Linked DNA regions of Brasilonema sennae CENA114. The protein of the gene in region 2 interacts with the protein of the main gene of each other region in a pairwise test. Links are inferred from orthologs where the notes say so. Each region holds a gene or a part of one and is shown on either strand. Other genes may lie near its edges.

Region 1 (5,339 bases), 5.6 Mb from region 2 along the record:
GGCAATTAAAGCTATGCAACAGGGAGCGCAAGATTATTTAGTTAAGGGACAAGTTAATGGTGACTTACTAGTGCGCTCAATGCGCTATGCTATTGAGCGTCAGCGAACAGAGGAAGCATTGCGACAAAGTGAGGAGCGATTTCGGGTTGCCCTAAAAAATTCGCCAATTATTGTTTTTAACCAGGATAAAGAGTTACGCTACACCTGGGTTTACAATGCCAATCTTGGCTCTACACCTGAGGAAATGATAGGCAAACAAGATTGCGATTTGATTTGTGCAGAAGATGCTGAACGTTTCACAAGTATTAAACGTGGTGTACTTACCACAGGTATAGGAACTAGAGAGGAAGTTTCTATCGCAACCGCTCAAGGAAAACGATATTACGACTTAACTGTAGAACCATTACGCAATGAGTCGCAAGAAATCGTAGGTATCACCGGCGCTAGCATCGATATTAGTGAACGTAAACTTGCTCTTGAACAAATTCGCCAACAAGCGGCTTTGCTTAATGTCACGACTGATGCAATTTTTGTGCGAGATTTAAATAACTGCATTATATTCTGGAGTCAAGGTGCAGAAAATCTTTACGGATGGCAAGCTCAAGAGGTGATTGGTAAAAATGCTAATCAACTTTTGTACAAGGAACAGTCATCAGAAATGGACGCTGCTCTTTCGATTGTTATGAGCAAAGGAAAGTGGCAAGGCGAGATTACTAAAGTAACTAAAAATGGCAAAGAAGTTCTTGTAGCCAGCCGCCGGACGTTAGTATGTGATGAAAACAGAAACCCCAAGTCTATTCTGACTGTTGACACAGATATTACCGAGAAAAAACTTTTGGAAGCGCAATTGTTCCGCGCTCAACGTTTGGAAAGTCTTGGCACTTTGGCTAGTGGTATTGCTCATGACTTGAACAATATTCTCACGCCAATTTTAGCAGTGGCTCAATTATTACCGCTAAAATTCCCTCACGTCTACGAGCAAGATAAGCACCTGCTAGAAATACTAGAAAATAGTGCCAAACGAGGAGCTGAACTCGTCAAGCAGGTTTTGTCATTCGCGCGAGGTGTGGAAGGAAAGCGCATGACTTTACAACCCAAACACCTGATCAGCGAAGTCACAAAAATTCTTAGAGAAACATTTCCAAAATCCATCGAAGTCTACACAGAAATAGCAAAAGATTTGTGGATGGTTTCTGGAGATGGCACACAACTTCATCAGGTGTTAATGAACCTTTGTGTCAATGCTCGTGATGCTATGACGGGCAATGGGACTTTAACTATCTCTGCTGAGAATTTTTTTATTGATGAATACTATTCTCAAATGCATCTGGAGGCAAAAACTGGACCTTACATAGTCATAACTGTTTCAGATACTGGAGTTGGTATTCCTCGTGAAGTCATCGATAGAATTTTCGAGCCATTTTTCACAACCAAAGAACAAGGTAAAGGAACAGGACTAGGTCTTTCCACTGTTATGGGTATTATCAAAAGTCATGGTGGTTTTGTCAACGTGTGCAGTGAGGTGGGATCTGGTACACACTTTAAGGTTTACTTACCAGCAGTGCAGGGAACCGAAACACAACAGGTACAAGAATTAGAAATTCTTGCAGGACATGGAGAAGTTATTCTGATTGTAGATGATGAACCGTCAATTCAAGAAATTACCAAAGCTTCATTAGAAGCATACAACTATCAAATTCTGACTGCGAGCGATGGTATTGAGGCGATCGCCGTATATGCTCAACATAAGAACGAAATTAGTGCTGTGTTGATTGATATGATGCTACCTGCGCTAGATGGTTTAACCGTCATGCGTACTTTGGAAAAAATCAATCCACAAGTTAAAATTCTTGCTACTAGTGGACTGATGTTCACCACTAAACTGCCTACAGTGGGCAATAATGTCAAATCATTTCTACCGAAGCCTTACACAGTTAAGGAATTATTGCACGCTTTACAGCAGGTTCTTCAGTAGAAATACAGACAGCAGTTCCAAACTTGCATTCTGCTAAACCTAAATAACGCACACCTTCTCGGTTAACTTCAAAACGACAAGGCAAAATCTCTAAACCAAGCTCGATACCAAGCCTGAATAATTTACCATATACAGGATCAGTACTATCGCCAGGGGCAAATTCAGTGCAATCGCTTCGATTTATAAAGTAAAGCATAACGGCACGATTTTGAGGTAAGAGTGCTGTCAGTTCTCGCAAATGCTTTTGTCCTCGCGTTGTTTCTGTGTCTGGAAATAGTGCTAATTTCCCATGCGCCCAAGTTGTATTTTTGACTTCGAGATATATAGGACAAGGATTTTTTGTTAAAAGTAAATTATCACTTTTTAAAAACAAATCGCTAGATGGGACGTTGATGTTTGTATGTGGAGATAACAAGAAATCTACCCGACTTGATTTATTTTCTCCATAGGAAACTTCAGGACGAATTTGGCTATAGTTTCCCAATTGTGGAAAAAGGTATGTTTCTAAAGCTAATTTGATAATCCTATTGGGAAGATTTGTATTTATACCTACCCATGTAGGTTCGTTGTCGTGTACCTGGATCATTTCCCAGGTATAGGGAAGTTTGCGGTTAGGATTATCAGTGTAAGACAGCTGCACTGCGCTACCAGGAGTACAAACTCCTGTCATTGGTCCTGTATTCGGGCAGTGGGCTGTTACAATTTCTCCAGAAGCAAGTTCAACATCAGCAAAAAATCGCTTGTAGCGTCTGAGCAAGACACCAGGATATAAAGGTGGGTAGCGGTAAAGGTAGTCGTTAGTCATTTGGTGATTTTTATTAACAATTTGAAATGAGTCAACGGAAGATTTAAGTATGAGTGTAAAGATTAAAGTATTTCACTTTTCAACCTGTATCCTGACTTCATTGTTCAAATAAACGCCATGAATGACGAATTTTACAATAAAGGATTGGAAAGAGCCAAGCAAAAAGACTATGCTGAAGCCATTGAGGAATTTACCCGTGCTTTGCAGCTAGCGCCTTACTTTGCCGAAGCTTACTATCAACGGGGTTTAGCATACTATGATTTAGGAGAAATGTTGAATGCTGTTTCTGACTTCACAGAAGCGCTGAAACTTAACCCTCAAAGTGTAGAGGCTCATTACTGTCGCGCCTTAGCACGAGTGGCGCTGAAAAATCAGCCAGGGGCGCTTGCGGATGTAGAGCAAGCTATTCGTCTGAATGTAAATTATGCGGCTGCTTATAATTTACGGGGAATCGTGCACCGTAAACAAGGGTATATTCAAGATGCGATCGCCAGCTTTAAAAAAGCAGCAGAATTATATTTGCAACAAAACGACACAGAGAATTGTCGCCAGTGTCTAGAAAAAATTAAACAGCTTCAACCAAAGCAAAAACCTGCTTTTGTACAACCAAGTCCGATCATTGCGCCACTCAAATCCGAAAAAGAATATTTCACGCAGTTGCTAGAAAAAGCAGAAAAAGGCGACACGCGCGAAGCAATGGAGGATTTAAACTGGGCTTTGCGGGTTGATTCACAGGATGCACAAGCCTACTGTTGTCGAGGGGTGGTGCGTTGCAAGTTGGGTAACTATCGGGAGGCGATCTCTGATTTCAACCAAGCGCTGCGACTGAATTTTGAGGATGCGATCGTCTATCGCAACCGAGGAAAAGCGCGTTCTTCTTTGGGAGATCATCAAGGGGCGATCGCTGATTTCAATCAAGCACTCCAAATGCAACCCCAAGATGCAATGCTGTATGTTGCCAGAGGCAATGCCTATCGAGTCATGGGGTATTATCTTGGTGCAATCAACGACTATAGCCAAGCATTGCAAATAAATCCCGATGATGCAACAGCTTACTACAATCGTGGCATTGCCTACACTTGCTTAGAAGAAATGGAACGTGCTGTTGAAGATTATCAGCGTGCAGCAAGTCTGTTTTGTGAAAAAGAAGATTGGGAAAATTACCAACAAGTTTTAGATAGTCTCAATAAAATTCACTCTCCCAGTTCTAACTCCAAAGAAGCAAAGTCTAACTTGCTACGACAACGTCTGTTGAGATTGGTTGGGGGATATTGGGAAATGGCGCAAAGATTGATTGATCAAGCGAAGTATGACTATCCTGGAATGTCTGAGGAGTGGTACTTGCAGAAAGTCATTGGTGATTGGGAACGCGATCGCGGATAAGTAGAGAGAGTGTTATGACTTGAAACTCTTATTTAACGGCTCAAGTTGATTTTAACTGAGATCTTGCACTATTCTCAATAATCGGGAGGCTGAGCCTCCCAACCCTCGTTCCCAGGCTCAGCCTGGGAACGAGATATCGAGGTTCTGCCTTGTTGTTGATACTGGTGCAAGATCTGAGTTTTAATGGACTTGAGCCACGAGCCACCATAAGATATCAAGAAGTAAGTAGCGCTTATTTGTGCTGTTTTTTTCTACCATTCAGCAATTTTGACCAAATTACCCTTATTAGGATTATATTGTAAAGTCGCATTCAGAGAGAGCGGCTGACTAATACTTGAAAGAAACTTGATTACATCTGAAATCATCAAAGTTGCTATCAAAGTATTGAGATATGAAATTGACGATGATACAACTGTTGAAGAATTATCATCCAGCCCCTTTTCCAGTTCTTTATTGTGCTGAAGAAACTTTTCCATATGGCTCTTGTGAGTCAATAATGGACCTACGATGCCATGATAAACTCCCACACCTGAGAACATACATGGTACATTTTCCTGTATGCAATACTGTACTATCCATGACCCAATAGTAATTGGTGGTGTGTCAGCACAACACAAAATAAAATCTGGCTTTTCTAAGTCTTTTAAACCTGTGTATAAATCTTCGATTGAATTAATCCTGATTTTACGAGTATGGATTTTTGTATTAGAGTTTCTCGCTAAAATATAGTTATGCAGTGCTTCAACCTTCGGTGTACCAAGATCAGTCTGACTAAAACAAAACTGACGGTTAAAGTTTGTTATATTCACAGTATCATCGTCGAGTAATATAAAGTTTTTAATCCCAGCAGCTACCAGATGTTGAACTGCAATATTTCCACCTCCACCACAACCAATGATACACACAGACTGTTTTGAAAGCTTTTGTTGTGCAGCATTGGGATCGTCAACGAAATCTGAAAAAAATTCGACTTGCTTCTCGAAGGGTGTTTCTTTAAATTCGTTTGTGTATAAAGGTCTTACGACACCCTTAGAATCCAAAAGTGAGATAACTTTTTCAAGTCTATCCCCTGGTAGTAAACATGCTAATGTATTAAGTTGTGTTCCTACAACCATTTGCTTTAATGCTTGCACTACCTCTTGAGGAATGTTAGATAGTACAAAACACTGTTGACCA
Region 2 (5,255 bases):
ATTATTCTTTAAGTGTTGATGAATACATTTTCAACAAGAAAATGTAGCTGCTGAAGCTTTGAAGATTATTCTTTAATTGTTGATGAATACATTGGGTACCCAGCCGCAGGCATCGCCCCAAATGAGCAATTGGTAACTACAAATTAGACAGCACAGAAATCTACTGACCTTACTTAACTTTTAAAAATGGGCGGTACTGGACTCGAACCAGTGACATCCTGCTTGTAAGGCAGGCGCTCTACCAACTGAGCTAACTGCCCGCTGTTGCACACAAAAACTATATTAACACACACATTTTGAAAAAGCGATAGTCTTCTAAAAAAATTTTTACCTTATTCTGCATCTGTTGGATTGAATTGCGACTCGGACAGCAAGATACTGGTTAGCAATGGCTTGGATCTTTTTGATTTTTGAATTTTGAACTTTGAATTGTTTATGCCCTCTGGTCGGACTCATGATCGCATTACTCTCTGGGCTTTGCCGTTTGTGACTGGTGTTGCTTTTTGGCTAACCAACAGCGGTAACTTGACTTTGTTGGTTACTGGCGGGTTTCTGTTCGGAGGGCTGATGTTCGGTCCTGACTTGGATATTTACTCTCGCCAGTTCCAACGCTGGGGTTTTTTACGCTTTATTTGGTTACCTTATCAAAAAAGTTTACGCCATCGTTCTTTGTTATCTCACGGACCAATTATCGGTACAACGCTGCGTGTCGTTTATCTGGGCTGTTTGGGAGCAATAGTGGCAATTTTCACTTTGTTGATTGTCGAAAAGCTGTGGAATATGCAGTTCAATTGGCAGATGACAGGGGAAACTGTAAAATTCACGCTCGCTCACTACAGTATGGAATTTCTTGCTTTATTTGTCGGGCTGGAAGTTGGTGCGATGAGCCATTATCTTAGTGACTGGGGAGGTTCAGCTTATAAGCGTTTTCAAAAGCAGGGAGTTCGCGGATTGCTGCCGCGTGCGAAAATGAAGAAACGTAAAGTGACGAGTCGTGGTAATAGGAGTAAAGTCAAACCAAAAAATAGCCGCCGCACAAAGTCATAAATAAATTGTGGAACGGTAAATGTCGGAGCCTACGTGTCAACTTAAGCTGAAAACCTTGTCATTACGTTACATCATGTTTTTATGCTTGCCCACAATTTTCACTTTACCCCACCCCGGTTTTGTCTGACGCCAAAACCTCCCCTCCCCTTGGTAAGGGGAGGGGATTAAGGGGAGGGGTTAAATCAACGTGGGCGAAAAGTATAAAAAAGAATAAGATTTACAACCGCAGAGGACGCAGAGGACGCAGAGCTTTTATTAATTATGGAAACTAATCAAACCGAGACGAACGCTGAGACTTTGGTGGCGTTGCAAAAATTAATTGATGTGGTGGCAAAGTTACGTTCTCCTGATGGGGGTTGTCCGTGGGATTTGGAGCAAACTCCTCAAACGCTGACACCATACGTGATAGAAGAAGCTTACGAAGTTGTAGATGCGATTAAGAGTGGGGATCAAGATGCGATCGCGGAAGAATTAGGTGATTTACTCTTACAAGTTGTGCTGCAAGCACAAATCGCCAGCGAATATGAACAATTTTCTTTGAAGGAAGTCGCCGAAGGGATTTCACAAAAGTTGATTCGCCGTCATCCTCATGTTTTTGGTGATGTGTCGGTGGAAAGTGTTGATGATGTGCGGCGAAATTGGGAAGAAATTAAAGCTGCGGAGAAAGGAGAAGCTTTTGCTGATACTCAAAAACTGAGTTATAAACTCAGTCGTTATACAAAAAAGCTTCCGCCGTTGATGGCGACGATGAAGATTTCGCAAAAGGCGGCTGCTGTTGGATTTGAATGGGAAAATATTGATGGGGTGTGGGACAAGTTTAATGAGGAATTGACGGAATTTAAGCAGGCGTTAGCTGAGGAAACACCAGAACGACAACAAGCTGAGTTGGGTGATTTGATGTTTTCTCTTCTGCAGGTTGCTCGTTGGTGTAATCTTGATCCGGAAGCTGCTTTGCAGGGAACAAATCAGCGGTTTATTCAGCGTTTGCAAAAAATGGAGGTGTTTGCTGAGCGTCCTCTTACTGATTATAGTTTAGAGGAATTAGAAACGTTGTGGCAAAAGGCGAAAGTCCAACTTGCGCAGGAAGAGTAAAAATCTGGTTTCAGCGTATTTGGAACCGCAGATAAATATAGAGAAATACAGATAATTTCAACGTTGTTTTTTAGTATGACTATTTCTGTTGAGAATTCATCAAATATCATTGCAGCGGCTAAAAAAACAAGACTTGCTGCACTCAAGCTAGCTGTTCTCTCAACTGAGGCGAGAAATCAAGCTATTGAGGCGATCGCTCAAGCTTTAGAATCTGCCAAAGATGAAATTTTACAAGCAAATGTTGCTGATTGTGAAAGAGCGACTACAGATGGAATTGCTAAGCCTCTTTATAAGCGTTTGCAGTTAGATGAGTATAAGTTAAGAGATGCGATCGCTGGTGTAAGAGATGTTGGCAAACTCAATGATCCAGTTGGGGAAGTGCAGATTCACCGTGAACTGGATCAAGGCTTAATCTTGAAGCGAGTCACTTGTCCTTTGGGTGTGTTGGGTGTCATTTTTGAAGCACGTCCGGAAGCAGCAATTCAAATCGTGACTCTTGCTATCAAGTCGGGAAATGGTGTGATTCTTAAAGGTGGGAAAGAAGCGACTCGTTCTTGTGAAGCAATTGTCAAGGCGATTAAACAAGGACTTTCTCAAACTGCTGTTCATCCAGATGCCGTGCAGTTGTTAACAACAAGAGAAGAAATTTTGGAACTTCTAAAATTAGATAAATATGTGGATTTAATTATTCCTAGAGGTTCTAATTCTTTTGTGAGATTTGTGCAGGAAAATACTCGTATACCTGTATTAGGTCATGCTGACGGAATTTGTCATCTATATATAGATAAAGCTGCAGATTTAGAAAAAGCGATCGCAATTACAGTTGATGCCAAAACAAACTATCCTGCAGCTTGTAATGCGATTGAAACTTTGCTAGTTCATGCGAGTATTGCTGCAAAGTTTTTACCAAAAATTGCTGAGGTTTTGGGAAAACTCAATGTGGAATTGAGAGGGGATGAACGTACTCGCGAAATTGTGCCAAAGATTGCAACCGCAACAGAAGAAGACTGGGAGACAGAATACTCTGATTTGATTTTGTCGATTCAAGTTGTGGATTCGTTGGAGGATGCGATCGCCCACATTAACAACTATGGTTCCAAGCACACTGATGCTATTGTGACTGAAGATGCAGAGGCTGCCCAAACTTTCTTGGCACTGGTGAATGCAGCCGGAGTTTACCACAACTGTTCTACCCGATTTGCTGATGGCTTCCGCTATGGTTTCGGTGCAGAAGTCGGGATTAGTACTCAACAAATGCCTCCTCGTGGTCCTGTTGGTTTAGAAGGTTTGGTAACATACAAATATCAGATGATTGGCAATGGTCATATTGTGGCTACTTACACAGGTGCAAATGCCAAGCCCTTTACTTTTAAAGATTTGGTATGAAGAAATGCTCTGTAGACACTAAAATGCACTGTTCTCTGAGTGTTTTGTGTGAAACTGACTAGCGAATACACATGGTTTGGGAAAAATTACATTGGTTTCAAATTGCTTTACGAGTGCGAGGCTCAGTCTTTCCTGTTATATTACCTCGCATTCTTTTATTTAGTGGATTTGGAGTGGTTATATCCATAATCCACTCTTACGCGTTTTCTCTACCAGAGCAAGTTGGAGATATTACAACCAATGTCGCTTTTAATCTTGTGTTAGGGTTATTGCTAGTTTTTCGTACTAACACTGCCTACGAACGTTATTGGGAAGGTCGAAAAACTTGGGGTGGGATAGTCGTTAATTCTCTAAATTTAGCCAGGAATATTCAGCTATCAATTTTAGAAAAGGAACTTATAGACAAAGAGAAAAAAGTTGCCTGTCTACGGTTATTAAGTGCTTTTGCAATTGCGACTAAATTGCATTTACGCCAGTTACCAGAAAGAAAGGAACTGAAACTTTTTCTGACAGAATCGCAAGATTTACAATTAAAGGATGTGCAAAATCCTCCCTTGAAGATTGCTGTTTGGATTGGAGAATATCTCAAACAGCAACAAATTAACGATTGCTTGAGCATGGAAGAATTGGTGTTTATGAATAGTTTATTGAACAACATGGTAGAGTCATTAATAGGGAGTGAGCGTATTTTAAAAACACCAATGCCCTTAATTTATGCTATTTATTTGAAGCGATTATTATTGATGTACTTTCTTGTATTACCTTTGCATTTAGTTAGTACTTTAGAGTGGTGGACTGTGCCGAGTGTAGCGTTAATAAGTTTTACTTTACTTGGAATCGAAGAGATAGGTAATCAATTAGAAGATCCTTTCGGGTTCGATTTATATGATTTGCCCTTAGATGATATTTGTCAGACGTTAATTAAAAATATAGAAGATTTGATGGATGAGAGTGAAAATACTTTGATTTGTCAGACAGAATCATTTTTGCCAAGTTGAGCATAAGAATTACTTTTTATAAAATAAAATTCTGGCTCCTGACTCCTGAATTCTGTTTGATTAAAAACTTGTCAGCGTTGAAGAAGAACACATAGGTCAGAACGCAGAACCCAGCAATATGATTGGATCGGTGCAGCACCCAACCAATTGAATACAACGCTCTTATCCTGCACCAGGGTTACCCTTCGACAAAGCTCATTAAAGCCCTCACTTCGACCACGCTCAGTGCACAGCCCGCAGTACTGGCTCCCGTATAGACGGTGGGGTTTTAAACCCAAAGACTTCCGTTCGGTGAACTCTACAATTTATGCGCTTGTCTTTCTTTGTTATTCTGATTCCTGAGTTCTGAGTTCTGAGTTCTTTTTGATAAAAACTGACAAACCATAAAATATATTACAAAATATTATTATCCACTGGTTTAAGCAAAGCTTGTTGTACTCAAGCCAATGAAAGACGAGGAAAAGACAATAGAGGAGTTGATTGAAGAGTTAAGTGCACTGCGCCAAAAGCTTTCTCAATTAGAACAAGTAGCAGTTCAACAACAGCAGGCTCAAGAAGAGCTGCAACAACAACGCGAATGTTCTCGACGCCAAGTTCAAAAAGAGCAAGCTCTGAATCGAGTGATTCAAAGTATTCGTAATTCTCTGGAGTTAGAAAGAATTTTTTCCACAGCGGCTTATGAGATTACTCAGCTTGTGAGCGCTGATCGAGTTGAAATTGTGCAATACATAC

The links. Proteins that work in one complex are often made in the same cells at the same time.
Region 1: the proteins of DP114_RS27825 (region 2) and sfsA interact in binary tests that used the Escherichia coli proteins (3 or more experiments, as listed by UniProt). The link is inferred for Brasilonema sennae CENA114 from one-to-one orthologs.

What each region holds. Positions count from the first base shown.
Region 1 is NZ_CP030118.1:1,104,564-1,109,902, reverse strand. Bases 858-3,751 are described here. They hold sfsA (DNA/RNA nuclease SfsA), read right to left. Parts: upstream 2,781-3,751; coding sequence 1,935-2,780; downstream 858-1,934. Other genes in these bases: DP114_RS04680 (tetratricopeptide repeat protein), read left to right, coding at 2,898-3,751; DP114_RS04690 (hybrid sensor histidine kinase/response regulator), read left to right, coding at 858-1,975. In the rest of the region: more of DP114_RS04690, read left to right, coding at 1-857; more of DP114_RS04680, read left to right, coding at 3,752-4,163; DP114_RS04675 (ThiF family adenylyltransferase), read right to left, coding at 4,415-5,339. UniProt on the Escherichia coli protein: Binds to DNA non-specifically. Could be a regulatory factor involved in maltose metabolism.
Region 2 is NZ_CP030118.1:6,665,986-6,671,240, forward strand. Bases 1,560-4,369 are described here. They hold DP114_RS27825 (glutamate-5-semialdehyde dehydrogenase), read left to right. Parts: upstream 1,560-2,214; coding sequence 2,215-3,525; downstream 3,526-4,369. Other genes in these bases: mazG (nucleoside triphosphate pyrophosphohydrolase), read left to right, coding at 1,560-2,139; DP114_RS27830 (bestrophin family protein), read left to right, coding at 3,597-4,369. Outside these bases: DP114_RS27815 (metal-binding protein), read left to right, coding at 436-1,047; more of mazG, read left to right, coding at 1,309-1,559; more of DP114_RS27830, read left to right, coding at 4,370-4,523; DP114_RS27835 (hybrid sensor histidine kinase/response regulator), read left to right, coding at 4,970-5,255. UniProt on the Escherichia coli protein: Catalyzes the NADPH-dependent reduction of L-glutamate 5-phosphate into L-glutamate 5-semialdehyde and phosphate. The product spontaneously undergoes cyclization to form 1-pyrroline-5-carboxylate.